DNA from 3 places in the Candidatus Pelagibacter sp. PS_37 genome. Region 1 is predicted to be linked to each of the others. Evidence: riboswitches for the same ligand, from Rfam matches in the RefSeq annotation. Region 1 holds a riboswitch; each other region holds the start of a gene.
What was found. Region 1 has a riboswitch for S-adenosylmethionine ahead of AC5SL9_RS03195 (O-acetylhomoserine aminocarboxypropyltransferase/cysteine synthase family protein). Riboswitches for the same ligand answer to the same signal wherever they lie in the genome.

Region 1 (4,110 bases):
ATAATATTAAATTTCTTTAATTTGTCACCATTGATTTCTGGTAATGAATAAATTGATTTTTTAATATTTTTGACAGATCTGTGTTTTTGTTTGTACCATTTTAGATAATTTGATGCTTTATTAAGTCTAAAGTCTGCAGCTAAATCAATTAATATATTGTGTTTTAATAAATCATTTGAAATATCTTGTGCTTCACCATTAGGTAGAGCTGTAAAAACAAGGTCTATGTTTTTTAAAAGTTCTTTATTGTATCTAATAATTTTAGGTAATTTTTTTGAACTTAATGACTTTTCATAACTTGAAATATTTTTTCCAACAGACGTATTACCACAAAGATATTTAATGTTAACATTGCTGTGTTTAACTAATAATTTAATTAATTGAACACCAATATAACCTGTTGATCCAGCAACTAAAACATTAAGCTTAGGCATTTTTTTATTATAACAGTTTAGAGTTAAAAAAGAATTATCTTTTCGAGAATTGGAAGCTTCTTCTTGCTTTTCTACGACCAGGTTTTTTTCTTTCAACCGATCTAGAGTCTCTAGTATTAAGCTTTTCTGTCTTAAGTACTGCTCTATTCTCTGAATCAAATAAGATTAATGCTTTAGCAATACCATGAACCATTGCACCAGCTTGACCTGTGTGACCACCACCTGCTACGCTACATCTTACATCATAATCAGTTGCTTGGTTTATAATCTCAAATGGTCTTGTGATTTGCATTTTGTGACTTCCGCTAGTGAAATACTCATCCATAGTTCTGCCATTAACGTAAATTTTGCCTGTACCTTTTTTCACCCAAATTTTTGCAATAGATTTTTTTCTTCTACCAGTTGCGTATTTACTATCTTTAAAATCTAATTTAATTTTAGGTTTTTTTGTAGATACTTTATTTGGTGTAGCTGTTGTTACCATATTAATTTCTTATTAAATTTTTACTGTTTAATTTACCTAGGTCTAAAAGTTTTGGGTTTTGTGCTGCATGAGGGTGTTCTTCACCAGCATAAATTTTTACTTTAGTTAACTGTTTTCTTCCTAGAACTCCCCCAGGTAACATTCTTTTAATAGCTAATTTTAATGTCTCGCCAGGTTTATTTTTTTCTAATAACTTTTCAGGAGTAATTTCTTTAATTCCACCTGGGTGACCAGTATGTCTATAATATTTTTTATCTTTAAATTTTTTTCCTGTGAACTTTGCTTGTTCAACATTTTTAACAACAACAAAATCACCATCATCCATATGAGGTGTAAAAGTTGTTTTATTTTTTCCTCTAACAATCATAGCAATAATAGAAGCTAATCTGCCAACTACAGCATTTTTAGCGTCTATCTCAAACCAGTTACTGTTTAAATCACCACTTTTTAGAAATTTTGTCATTGTGCGAGGATTAATACTATTATTAGATATAATGTCAATTTTATATTTCCCTTGCAATATCTTGCTTAAATGATATTTTTATATAGCCGATTTGTTCCTATTGCAGGCTAGTTATTGCTAAAAAGGATTTTTTACCCACATTATCGGTAGGCGCATTTGAACTGTATTGTACGCCTTGCATAAAGCAAAAGTACTAAAAAAGGAGTATTAAGATGAGTACAAAAAGACAAAACCCTGAGACTATAGCTATACATGGTGGTGATTATAGAAGTGATCCAACAACCAAAGCAGTAGCAGTTCCAATTTATAGAACAACATCGTATCAATTTGATAGTACTGAACATGCTGCGAATTTGTTTGCTCTTAAGGAATTTGGAAATATTTATACAAGAATAATGAATCCAACAAATGATGCTCTTGAAAAAAGAGTTGCTTCATTAGAAGGAGGATTAGCCTGTTTAACAGTAGCATCTGGACAAACCGCATCAACTTTTGCAATTTTAAACGTTGCACAAGCCGGAGATAATATAGTCAGCTCTACGGATTTATATGGAGGTACTATTTCGTTATTCACGCATACATTAAGTAAACTTGGTATTGAAGTTAGATATGCAGACCCTTCTGACCCAAAAAACTTTGAAAAAGCTGTTGATGATAAAACTAGAGCTTTTTATGGTGAGACTTTACCAAATCCTTATTTGAGAGTTTTTCCAATTAAAGAAGTTTCTGATATTGGTAAAAAATACAATATACCATTAATAATGGACAACACAGCTGCCCCTGTAATTTGCAAACCTTTAGAACATGGTGCTGCTGTAGTAGTTTATTCATTAACAAAATATATAGGTGGTCACGGTACAGTTGTAGGTGGAGCTTTAGTTGATGGAGGTAATTTTGATTGGACAGCTGATCCCAAAAGACAACCTTTATTTAACGAACCTGACGCGAGTTACGGTGGAGCTGTATGGGGAAAAGTGGTTCCAGAATTAACTGGGGCTAATGTTTCTTTTGCAGTAAGAGCGCGGGTTACATTACTAAGAGATCTTGGTTCTGCCCTATCACCTGACAATGCATTTGGAATTATTCAAGGGCTAGAAACAGTTGCTCTCAGAATGAAACAACACTGCTCAAATGCATCAAAAGTTGTTGACTATTTAAAGAAAAATAAAGAAGTAACAAGAGTAATCTATCCAACAGAACATGAAGGTAAAATTGCTGATCGTGCTAAAAAATACCTTAATGAAGGAAATGGTGGTTTAGTTGGTATTGAGCTCAAAGGTGGTATTGAAGCAGGTAAGAGATTTATCGAGTCTTTAAAAATGTTTTATCATGTTGCAAATATTGGAGATGCAAGAAGTTTAGCAATTCATCCTGCAACAACAACTCATAGTCAGTTAACAGAAAAAGAATTGTTAGCCTCAGGTGTAACTCCTGGATACGTAAGATTATGTATTGGTATTGAGCATATAGATGACATTATTGAGGATTTAGACCAAGCTTTAAATAAATCTTCAAAAGGAAATTTGAAAGCAGTTAGTTAGAGTTTTTATATAATATCAAAAAATAAGAACTCAAAACTAATATTGAACCTAGCTGGTGTAGTGAAGCGTATGTAATCTCTACACCAGAAATCAAAGTTATAATTCCTAAAAAAATTTGAATTAAGATAGCAACATCAAAAAATAATACATATTTAAAATCATATTGTTTTTTAAAATAGATAAAATTTAAAATGATTATAAAAAATAAAAGCAAATATGAAGTTGATCTATGCAAAAATTGAATAATTGATGGGTTGTTAAATAATTGAGTAGTAATTAAATCACCATAACTAACATCATTTGGAAAAAAACTACCATTCATATCAGGCCATGAATTATAGATAAGACCACCATCTAAACCTGATAAAAAAGCACCCAATACAATCTGTAAAACTATCAATTTAAGTATGAATAATAAAAATAAATTTGGAATTTTATTTTCAAATTTCTTAATTTTATGAATATCTAAAATATACCAAAAAATTAAACATAAAATAAATAAGGCCAAAGATAAATGAATGCTAAGTCTAAAGTGACTAACGTCATTATTTTCAATTAATCCACTAGATACCATATACCAACCGATGAATCCTTGAAGACATACAAGAAAAAAAATCCAATAATATTTACTAGAATAATGCAGAGTTTTTTTGAAATAGAACGTAAAGAAAAGCAAAGGCACTAAAGTAAACAAACCTACAAATCTTGCTAATAATCTATGAGCATACTCCCAATAAAAAATCACTTTAAATTCATCTAAGGACATGCCGTAGTTAATATTTTTATATTCAGGAATTTTTTTGTACTCTGAGAAATAAAAATTCCACTCATTAATATTCATAGGTGGGAGTATTCCAGTAAAGAGCTCCCAAGCTGTGATTGATAAACCAGAGTCTGTTAGTCTAGTAAGACCACCGACAGCTACCATAAGAACAATTAATGAAAATAAAGTTATTAACCACAATTTTAAATATTTTATATAGTTGTCGCTATTTACAAACATAAATTATACTTATAATAATTATCTTAATAACCAATTGAATAAATGTCGCCTACTAATAAAAAAAAACTAAATCAGATTAGAATTAAGCTTGATAAACTTGATAATGATTTACTTAAATTAATCAAAAAAAGATCTTCACTAGTCAATGAAGTGCTAAAAGTAAAAATACATAAAAAAGAAATAAT
Region 2 (4,110 bases), 280 kb from region 1:
TAGTAAGAAAAAGAATGAAAATGTAACAGGCTCTATATTAATTTGGGCTGTCCTAATCTTAATACCATTTGTTTATTTTATTGAAAAACCATGGAACTCGGTTCCAAGCGTTGAATCTACAATATCAGTAGTTTATCTAGGAATGGTTTCAACAGGTGTTGCTTGGTTGCTAAGATTTAAAATTCTAAAAGATAATGGTCTTATATTTCAATCACAAGTCTCTTACTTAATTCCAATATTCGGTACTATATTGAGTTATATTTTTTTAAAAGAAATAATAACACCTAAAATTTTATTATCTTTATTAGCAGTCGTTGTTGGAATTTACTTTGTTAAAAAAGCAGATCAAAAAAAGACTACTTAAACTGAACCATTTCTTTAATATGAGAAGGTCTCGTTTCGCAACATCCACCTAAAATAGTAGCACCAGCATTTTTAAATTTTTTAACAAAATTTGCCATCAATTCAGGTGTTAAATCTTTTCTTTGACCCAAAAATTCATTTGGGTTACCAGTTTTACTGACATTATAACTATTAGTATAACCATCTTTAGGATTAGTTGTCACAAAAGCATTAAGCTTAAATCCAAATGGAACACCTAAATTTTTTACTTCTTCTAAATTTTCATAAAAGTTTTCAGGAGAAACACAGGATAAAATTAATCCTAGTAAATTATTATGATTAATATTGTTAATAATATCTGATATTTTTTCACCACTTGGAAGATTTATTCCCTCAGAAATGTGAGCACCTATTAAGTATGGCTTATTAAATTCTTCAATTGCTTCAATTGCTAATTTAAACTCTTTTACACTAGATAAAACATCTAAGTAAAAAAAATCAATATAAGGATCTAATAATTTTGCTTGATCATAAAAGTTTTGCTTAATTTCATCATCTGGTCTTGTATCTTCTTCGTATGTTAAATATTGAGGTGGAAGACCGCCTGCAATTAACACATTAGGATATTGTTCTTTAGCTTTCTTAGCTATTTCACCAGCTTTTTTGTTTAAGTATTCAAACTTATCTTCAATTTTATTATCACGTAATCTTATTCGTCTTGTAGTAAAGGTTGCTGTAACAATAACTTCAGCACCCGCTTTAATAAAGTCTAAATGTGTGTCTAGTAAGAGTTGATGGTATTCTTCTTTTAAAACAGCATTTGCACTCCACAATGTGCCGTTTGGCTTCATACCACGAGCTAACAATTCTTGTCCCATACCACCATCTAAAATTCGTGTTGTTTTAAAAAAATTAATATCCATTTTTATTCCTTACTTTTTTAGTGCCTTAGCTCTATGCCAGGTGCACAATACAGTTCAACTACCTTTACCAATTATATAATGATTTCCTTTTTAGCAGTTAGTACCTGCAATATGGATCAAATCGGTTAACTATTTATATATCTATTAGACTGATTAGTAAATCACTTCTTGAATAATATTTTAGCATTAAATGAGAAGGATCTTCTCTCACCATCAACGTTAAATGGATAAGCTGTGTGCATTAAATAATTTGGAAAAATCAATAGGTCTCCTAATTTAGGGTTTAAATTATAGATACTTTTACTTAAAAAGTTTTTTTGACCATTAATAAAATCAATAGTTCCATTAGTTTTAATCTTTTTATTCTTAACTAGTTTATTTTGATTCATATTTTTTGGGATTTTAAGATAGCCAACACCTGACAGTTGTCCTTCATGATAATGAATTGGATTATATTCATTTTTTAATTGCCTAACCACCCATAGATTTATTATCTTAATTTCTTTAATTTTTTTAACACCTGACTTATCAAGGTAAACTTTAATATTTTTTATTAATTTTTTAGACAAACTCTTATTAATTAAAGTTTTAGGTATCTTAATTTCATTCTTAATTTGACTTGCAAGTTTAGGGCTATAATCATTTTTTTTAGATAATTGGGACTTATCAACGTGATTATTTAATATAGTAATAATTTTTTTGGATAACTTTGTTTTTCCTATAGTGGGTCCAAATGCTCTAAATGTTTTCATAATCTTTCTATAATAATTTAATACTTCTGTTATGCAAACAACTTCAGTCCCATTCGAATAGCGACAAATATGACAAGTCCCGATGTGACTAGAGCTAATATTCTTGCAGGAAAAATTTTAAGATTTAAATAGTTTCCAAGCTGGCCGCCTATTAAAACAAACAGAAATAATGGCCAATAATCATAAATTCCATTTATTGTTGATGCCTTTGTAAATTGGCCAGCAAGTCCTGATAAAGAATTAATCAGTATGAATAATGATGCTGCTGTTGCAATGTTTTTTGCTTTATCTACTCTAATTAATAACAATATAGGGCTTAAGAAAATTCCACCACCAATTCCAACTACACCAGACACAAATCCAACAGATGCACCAATTAATATCGATAATATTTTTGGTATCTTGTTATAAACTTCAATTTTTTGATCAAAAGATTGAAATTTCATGAGAAGTAGAACTCCTGCTAGTGCTAAGACTAAAAAAAGTAAAATTTCAAAAATTTCTTTATCTACCGATAAAGATCCTCCTATGAATGCAAGTGGCACAGATGATATCAAATATGGGGTAAGGATCTTAAAATTGATATTTCCAGCTTTAATATAATTTATACAATTTCCTGATACGACAATAATATTACAAAAGAGAGCAATTACAGGAAAGATCAAGTAAGGAATATCCCAAATTAATAGAAGGGCTAGATAGGTAGAGCCACCACCAAAGCCAACACTTGAATATAAAGTTGCTGTTAGAAGAAATAAAAATGATAATATAATCATAATAATTATTTTAAATTTATGATTGTAAATATAGCACTTTTAACTGTTACGGACACCAGAACTTTTGAGAACGATAAGTCCGGTGCGATCTTAGTAAAAAAAATAGAAGAGGCTAAACATAAATTAATAGATAGAAAAATTTGTAAAGATAACAAAGATGACATCATTAAAATCCTTAAAGATTGGATTAATCAATCAGAAATAGATGTTGTAATTACAACAGGGGGCACTGGGCTTACAGGTCGAGATATTACACCAGAGGCAGTAAACGAGATAGCTGACAAGCATATTCCAGGTTTTGGAGAGGTGTTTAGAACAATAAGTTTAAAAACAGTTGGTACATCTGCCATTCAATCTAGAGCTTGTGCAGTACTAGCTAATGGCAAATATGTATTTGCTTTGCCAGGTTCTTCAGGGGGAGTAACGGATGCCTGGGATGGAATTTTAAAACATCAGTTAGATATAAATCATAAACCTTGTAATTTTGTAGAACTTTTTCCAAGGCTTAAAGAAAAATAATTATTTTTGATATTTTTCTTTCCACTCAGTATAAGGCATACCATAAACATGCTCACGTGCATCTAAGTCTGAAATTTCAATACCTTTTTTCTCTGCTTCTTCTCGATACCATTTTGATAAACAGTTTCTGCAAAAGCCAGCAAGGTTCATAATATCTATATTTTGAACATCTTTTCGTTCATCTAGATGTTTGAGCAATCTTTCAAATGTAGCAGACTGTAATTCTTTTTTTATATTATTATCCATAACTAAATTATTAGACACATTTCAATTAAGCACAAGATGTAGACTATATTCAATCTTAAGTAGAAAATAATAATATAATTAATGGATCTTTTTTACATAAGTGAAACTCAACATGAAGCATGGAAAAATACAGATTTAATTATTGATTGCATTCAAGGTATGGGTGGAATGTTTTCACTTGATAATGGAACTGGCAGAAGATTTTTAACAAGATCTGAGATTTGCGTTCCTGAAAAAAAATCAATTAATTAATTAAATTTCATTTTAACTCTTAGTGTAAGTAAAATTACTATAATAATAAGATAAATCAAAGGTTCAACTGTAACTACTTTAACTAACCATAAGTAGTGAATAATTCCTAATAAAGAAATTATATAAACAAGCTTGTGTAGTTTTTTCCACTTGTCTCTCAATAACCTTATCATTCGTTTAGATGAAGTAAGAGCAAGTGGCACTAATAAAAGCCAAGCTAAAAATCCAGCAAATATAAATTTCTTTTTTATAATATCATCACCAATACTAGACCAATCAAAACGATAATCTATTCCAACA
Region 3 (4,110 bases), 130 kb from region 1:
CTATAAGCTTTGGCTTGTTCTTTAATATATTTAAACTTATTTGGATGATGGGCAACAACGTAATTACTATCCCCCGTTACATCACAATCAATATTATATTCTTTTATAATGTCTTTTGTATAATTTGAGCCGTCAACAGAGTTTTTAAAGAACTTTTTAGTTTCATCATTGCCGTAAATAGATTGCATCTTTTTAAAAGACATCTTACTTGGCGGCAGACAACAAAAACCTGCATTACGAGATGAAGCCCCCCAACCTATTTTTCCAGCTTCAACTAAAATGACATCTAAATTATGATTTTCTATTAAATTAATTGCACAGGATAAACCAGTGTACCCTCCACCTATTACAACAATTTCTGAGCTGATATCTTTATTAAGTTTATCTAGATTTAAATTTTCGCTTGAATGATCTTCCCAATAACTACTAACTGGGGTGTTAAATTGATAAATATCTGAATGATAAATATTTTTCATTAACAAGACCCTAGCACGCAATTAATACTTAATTCTAGTCAAACTTCTAATTTTTTAGGATTTGAAATGAACTTAAAAGACTTAAGCCCTATTTTCATAGGGCTTAAATTAGATTAGTTAAGCAGCACTTACTCTTTGCTCTATATGCTCTTCATCATTAGAACTTGAAGAAACCTTTTGGAACAATTTTATAGGAACTCCTTTTGATAAAATATCTAATACCGGGCAATGTGTATTTACCGTATCAATCAATTTATCTATTTCAGCTTTTGGTGATGAAGATTTAATATCAACAGTACCAGAGATGGATTGAAAGCCAGGTCTAGTGTTTTTATTTAAAGCTAAAAAACCCTGAAGATCTAATTCACCTTTTAATTTAACACTAACACTCTCAATATTAATACCCGCTGCTGTAGCAAATGCTTTATAGGTTATCTCCTGACACGTTGCTAACGCTGCTAATATTAACTCTACTGGGCTGGGTCCCTCATCTTTTCCACCAAAACTTTTGGGTTCATCAACAACTAATTTATGCTCTCTAAGAGTGACTACAGATTGAAGTCCTTCTTTAAGAATTGAGTTGCTTTCATATTGGACCACAGCATTTTTTGGGTTGGCTGTAAAATCCTTCTGTAGATTACTTATTGTTTCTTTTAGATTGTTACTCATTTTTTTTCTCCTGTTTTAGTGCTTCGACATATGTCAGGCGCACAATTTAGTTAAATGCCCTTCTTAATTTATTTACGCTTTGTCTCCATATTCAGTCATATGTTTTGGAATTCTTTTATTTTTTCCATACATAAAATGATTTTCCATGTTCTCTCGATATTTACTTGCTGGAACAGTTAAACCAATAGATTCAGCAACTTCCCTAATCAACATTGGGTTTGCTCCACAACATACTCCAAGGTAATTAATACCTAAGGCATAAGCATCTTTTGCAAATTTACCTATTTCATATCTATTACAAAAGTGTGGGTCCAATGCTGTTGGAAATGTTCTTCCATGAGGTGATGGACACTGACAATTACTTCTGTCTGGCAGATTAAAAAATGTTGGGTAATCTTCACTAGTTCTATAAGGAATTGGTAAAGCACCCACATGGCATTTGACTGCTTTTCTAATTTCTTTTAAAAAAGGAAACATGGTAGCAGGTCCTCTAAAACAATTTAAACCAACAACATCAGCCCCTAATTGCTCTAGCTCTTTACATGTATCAACAACTGACTTTCCATCTCTCATTTTATTCTCACCCATTGGCGAAATTGTTAATACTGTTGGAAGATTAGCTTTCTTCATTACCTCAAGTGCTTTGAAGGCCTCTTCAGCATAATAAAAAGTTTCACCAATTAACATGTCAGCACCTTCTTCTACGGCCCAACCAATCATCTCTGTAAACATTCCTTCAACTACTTTTTGAGATTGTGGATCATTATGTTTCCAGATATTTGAATTTGAAATATTACCTGCCATCAAATTTGGTTTAGACCCTTTAGGTGTATCTAGTGCTACTTTTTTTGCAATTTTTAAAGCTGAACGGTTTAGAGGTTCAAGAAGTTCTTCTTTACCAATAACACGCATTTTTTCTCTATGCCCATTATAAGTGAAAGCCTCAACAATATCCGAACCCGCATGCTGAAATTCTCTATGTAAGTTCTCTAAAACTTCAGGATGATCTAATGACACCATTGGAACAAATTCCCCTGATGACATGTAGCCACGTCTTTCTATCTCAAATAAAAAACCTTCTGCACATATAACAGGTCCTTTATCTAATCTTTCTTTTAATTTATTTGTGCTCATTTTTTTTCTCCGAGTTTTGTGGAGAAAAAAGGTCACAAAATAACAAGAGGGTTAAATCCATAGGCCTCTTTTCTCCTTTTTAGTGCTTAAGCAAATGCAGGGCGCACAATATGGTTCAACTGCCCGGCTTAATTTTATGAAAGATAAAAAAAAACCACCTGTCTAAAGCGGTGGTTTAAGCGTCGCTTTAGCAGGATTTATAACGCGCTCTGCAATTTAACTTAAATCAGCGCAACTAAATATAATCAACTTTCTCTCAAACTGTCAATTGAAAAAATAAATAATAGTTAAAATTATGAGAATAATGACAATCCAAATACTAAGATTAGTTAAGAATTGCTTTAATTTAGAATTAGATTGTAGAAAAGCTGGGAGTACTAATAAGAGTATCCCTAGCATATAAACAAAGGGTAATATCTGATCTGCCATTTATATCGATGATAGCTTCATCTTTTTGGAATACTTTTTCTGAGGTGAATTTTTTATAACTGCTTGAGCACAACGCATGACCCCTCTTTTTTTATCAAAAGTCATTTTGGGTTCACCATACAATTTCCATCCATTGGATATGGCCTCCGTGACACGATGGCAAAATTCTGAAGTGTCGTCACTTGTAATAAATCTATAACCTTTCATAATCAGACCTTAACAAGTCCTAAATCGGGTGTCTATATCTAGGACAATTATTACTTAATGAAATAATAAGATTGGTTAAGAATTTTTGTAATAGAGAATCTTTTAAATACTTTTATCAATAAATTCATATAACTCATTAAGTGTTATACTTATGTTAATTATAATCCTGTATTAAATGAAATTTAAGTCATTATTCAACTAGACAAAATCATTAATTAATATAAATGATGATGAATCAACTCCTCTTAAAACTTATTATTAAATTCTCTAGCTAGATTTTAACTTCGAATAATATAATGATTGATGAATCAACTCTCCTCAAAGTAAACTAATAAACTTATCTATAGATATATTTTTACCAACCTATTAAATCGACCTTAAGACTAAGAATCGTTCGAAATGAAAAACAATAAAAAAAACATAAAATAGGAAAATAGAAAAATGGAAATGACCTTAATATATACGATAGTAGGCTTTGCTTTAGCGGGGTACAGTGTTATTGCAAATGACTCAATTCAAACATTGGGAACTTTTATCGCGTCAAAACAAAAATGGTTTAAATGGTACACTCTTGCTAGTGCAGCATCATTTGTAATGATACTTGCTATTACTTGGGGCTGGTACAGTAATGATGGAGATATCTCTTACGGCAGACTAACAAGAATACCTTTCCAAGAAATACAATGGTATCACGCAGTGGCACCAGGAATACTTCTAGTATTAACAAGAGTAGGTATACCTGTTTCAACAACCTTCTTAGTTTTATCAGCTTTTGCATCAACGGTAGTACTTGAGAAGATGCTTATGAAAAGTGTTGTCGGCTATGGTTTAGCTGCAACGGCTGCTTATATTTGCTGGGTCGTTATTTCAAAATTTATTAATGAAAAACTAGATGAAGTTGAAGACAAATGGATTGGCTTTTGGCGTAACTCTGTTTGGGTAACTTCTGCTTGGTTATGGTGGGTTTGGTTATCTCATGATGTAGCTAACATTGCAGTTTATCTTCCAAGACAAATTGATGTTAACTTATTATTAATTGTACTAGCTTACTTTACAGCACTACTTTTTTATATCTTCTACATTCATGGTGGAACTATTCAAAAGGTTGTCTTAGAGAAAACTGGCACAAGGTACGCAAGATCAGCAACCATAATCAATATTATTTATGCTGCGGTTCTTTATTATTTTAAAGAAC

Region 2: linked by a shared signal. The riboswitch ahead of AC5SL9_RS01760 (homocysteine S-methyltransferase family protein) and the one ahead of AC5SL9_RS03195 (O-acetylhomoserine aminocarboxypropyltransferase/cysteine synthase family protein) in region 1 are both predicted to bind S-adenosylmethionine.
Region 3: linked by a shared signal. The riboswitch ahead of AC5SL9_RS03955 (OsmC family protein) and the one ahead of AC5SL9_RS03195 (O-acetylhomoserine aminocarboxypropyltransferase/cysteine synthase family protein) in region 1 are both predicted to bind S-adenosylmethionine.

What each region holds. Positions count from the first base shown of each region.
Region 1 is NZ_CM182067.1:611,112-615,221, forward strand. Features, by position in the region: gene argC (N-acetyl-gamma-glutamyl-phosphate reductase) at 1-434, opposite strand, end outside; gene rpsI (30S ribosomal protein S9) at 469-918, opposite strand; gene rplM (50S ribosomal protein L13) at 920-1,381, opposite strand; SAM riboswitch class V at 1,521-1,589, shown strand; gene AC5SL9_RS03195 (O-acetylhomoserine aminocarboxypropyltransferase/cysteine synthase family protein) at 1,594-2,922, shown strand; gene AC5SL9_RS03200 (COX15/CtaA family protein) at 2,915-3,925, opposite strand; gene AC5SL9_RS03205 (chorismate mutase) at 3,968-4,110, shown strand, end outside.
Region 2 is NZ_CM182067.1:334,734-338,843, forward strand. Features, by position in the region: gene AC5SL9_RS01755 (DMT family transporter) at 1-364, shown strand, start outside; gene AC5SL9_RS01760 (homocysteine S-methyltransferase family protein) at 357-1,265, opposite strand; SAM riboswitch class V at 1,275-1,338, opposite strand; gene AC5SL9_RS01765 (2OG-Fe(II) oxygenase family protein) at 1,427-2,017, opposite strand; gene AC5SL9_RS01770 (sulfite exporter TauE/SafE family protein) at 2,047-2,793, opposite strand; gene AC5SL9_RS01775 (molybdenum cofactor synthesis domain-containing protein) at 2,812-3,312, shown strand; gene AC5SL9_RS01780 (DUF1244 domain-containing protein) at 3,313-3,558, opposite strand; partial or broken gene AC5SL9_RS01785 (DUF779 domain-containing protein) at 3,649-3,810, shown strand; gene msrQ (protein-methionine-sulfoxide reductase heme-binding subunit MsrQ) at 3,807-4,110, opposite strand, start outside.
Region 3 is NZ_CM182067.1:745,020-749,129, forward strand. Features, by position in the region: gene AC5SL9_RS03950 (NAD(P)/FAD-dependent oxidoreductase) at 1-476, opposite strand, end outside; gene AC5SL9_RS03955 (OsmC family protein) at 594-1,145, opposite strand; SAM riboswitch class V at 1,150-1,214, opposite strand; gene AC5SL9_RS03960 (homocysteine S-methyltransferase family protein) at 1,218-2,279, opposite strand; SAM riboswitch class V at 2,349-2,413, opposite strand; gene AC5SL9_RS03965 (DUF1737 domain-containing protein) at 2,709-2,915, opposite strand; gene AC5SL9_RS03970 (hypothetical protein) at 3,357-4,110, shown strand, end outside.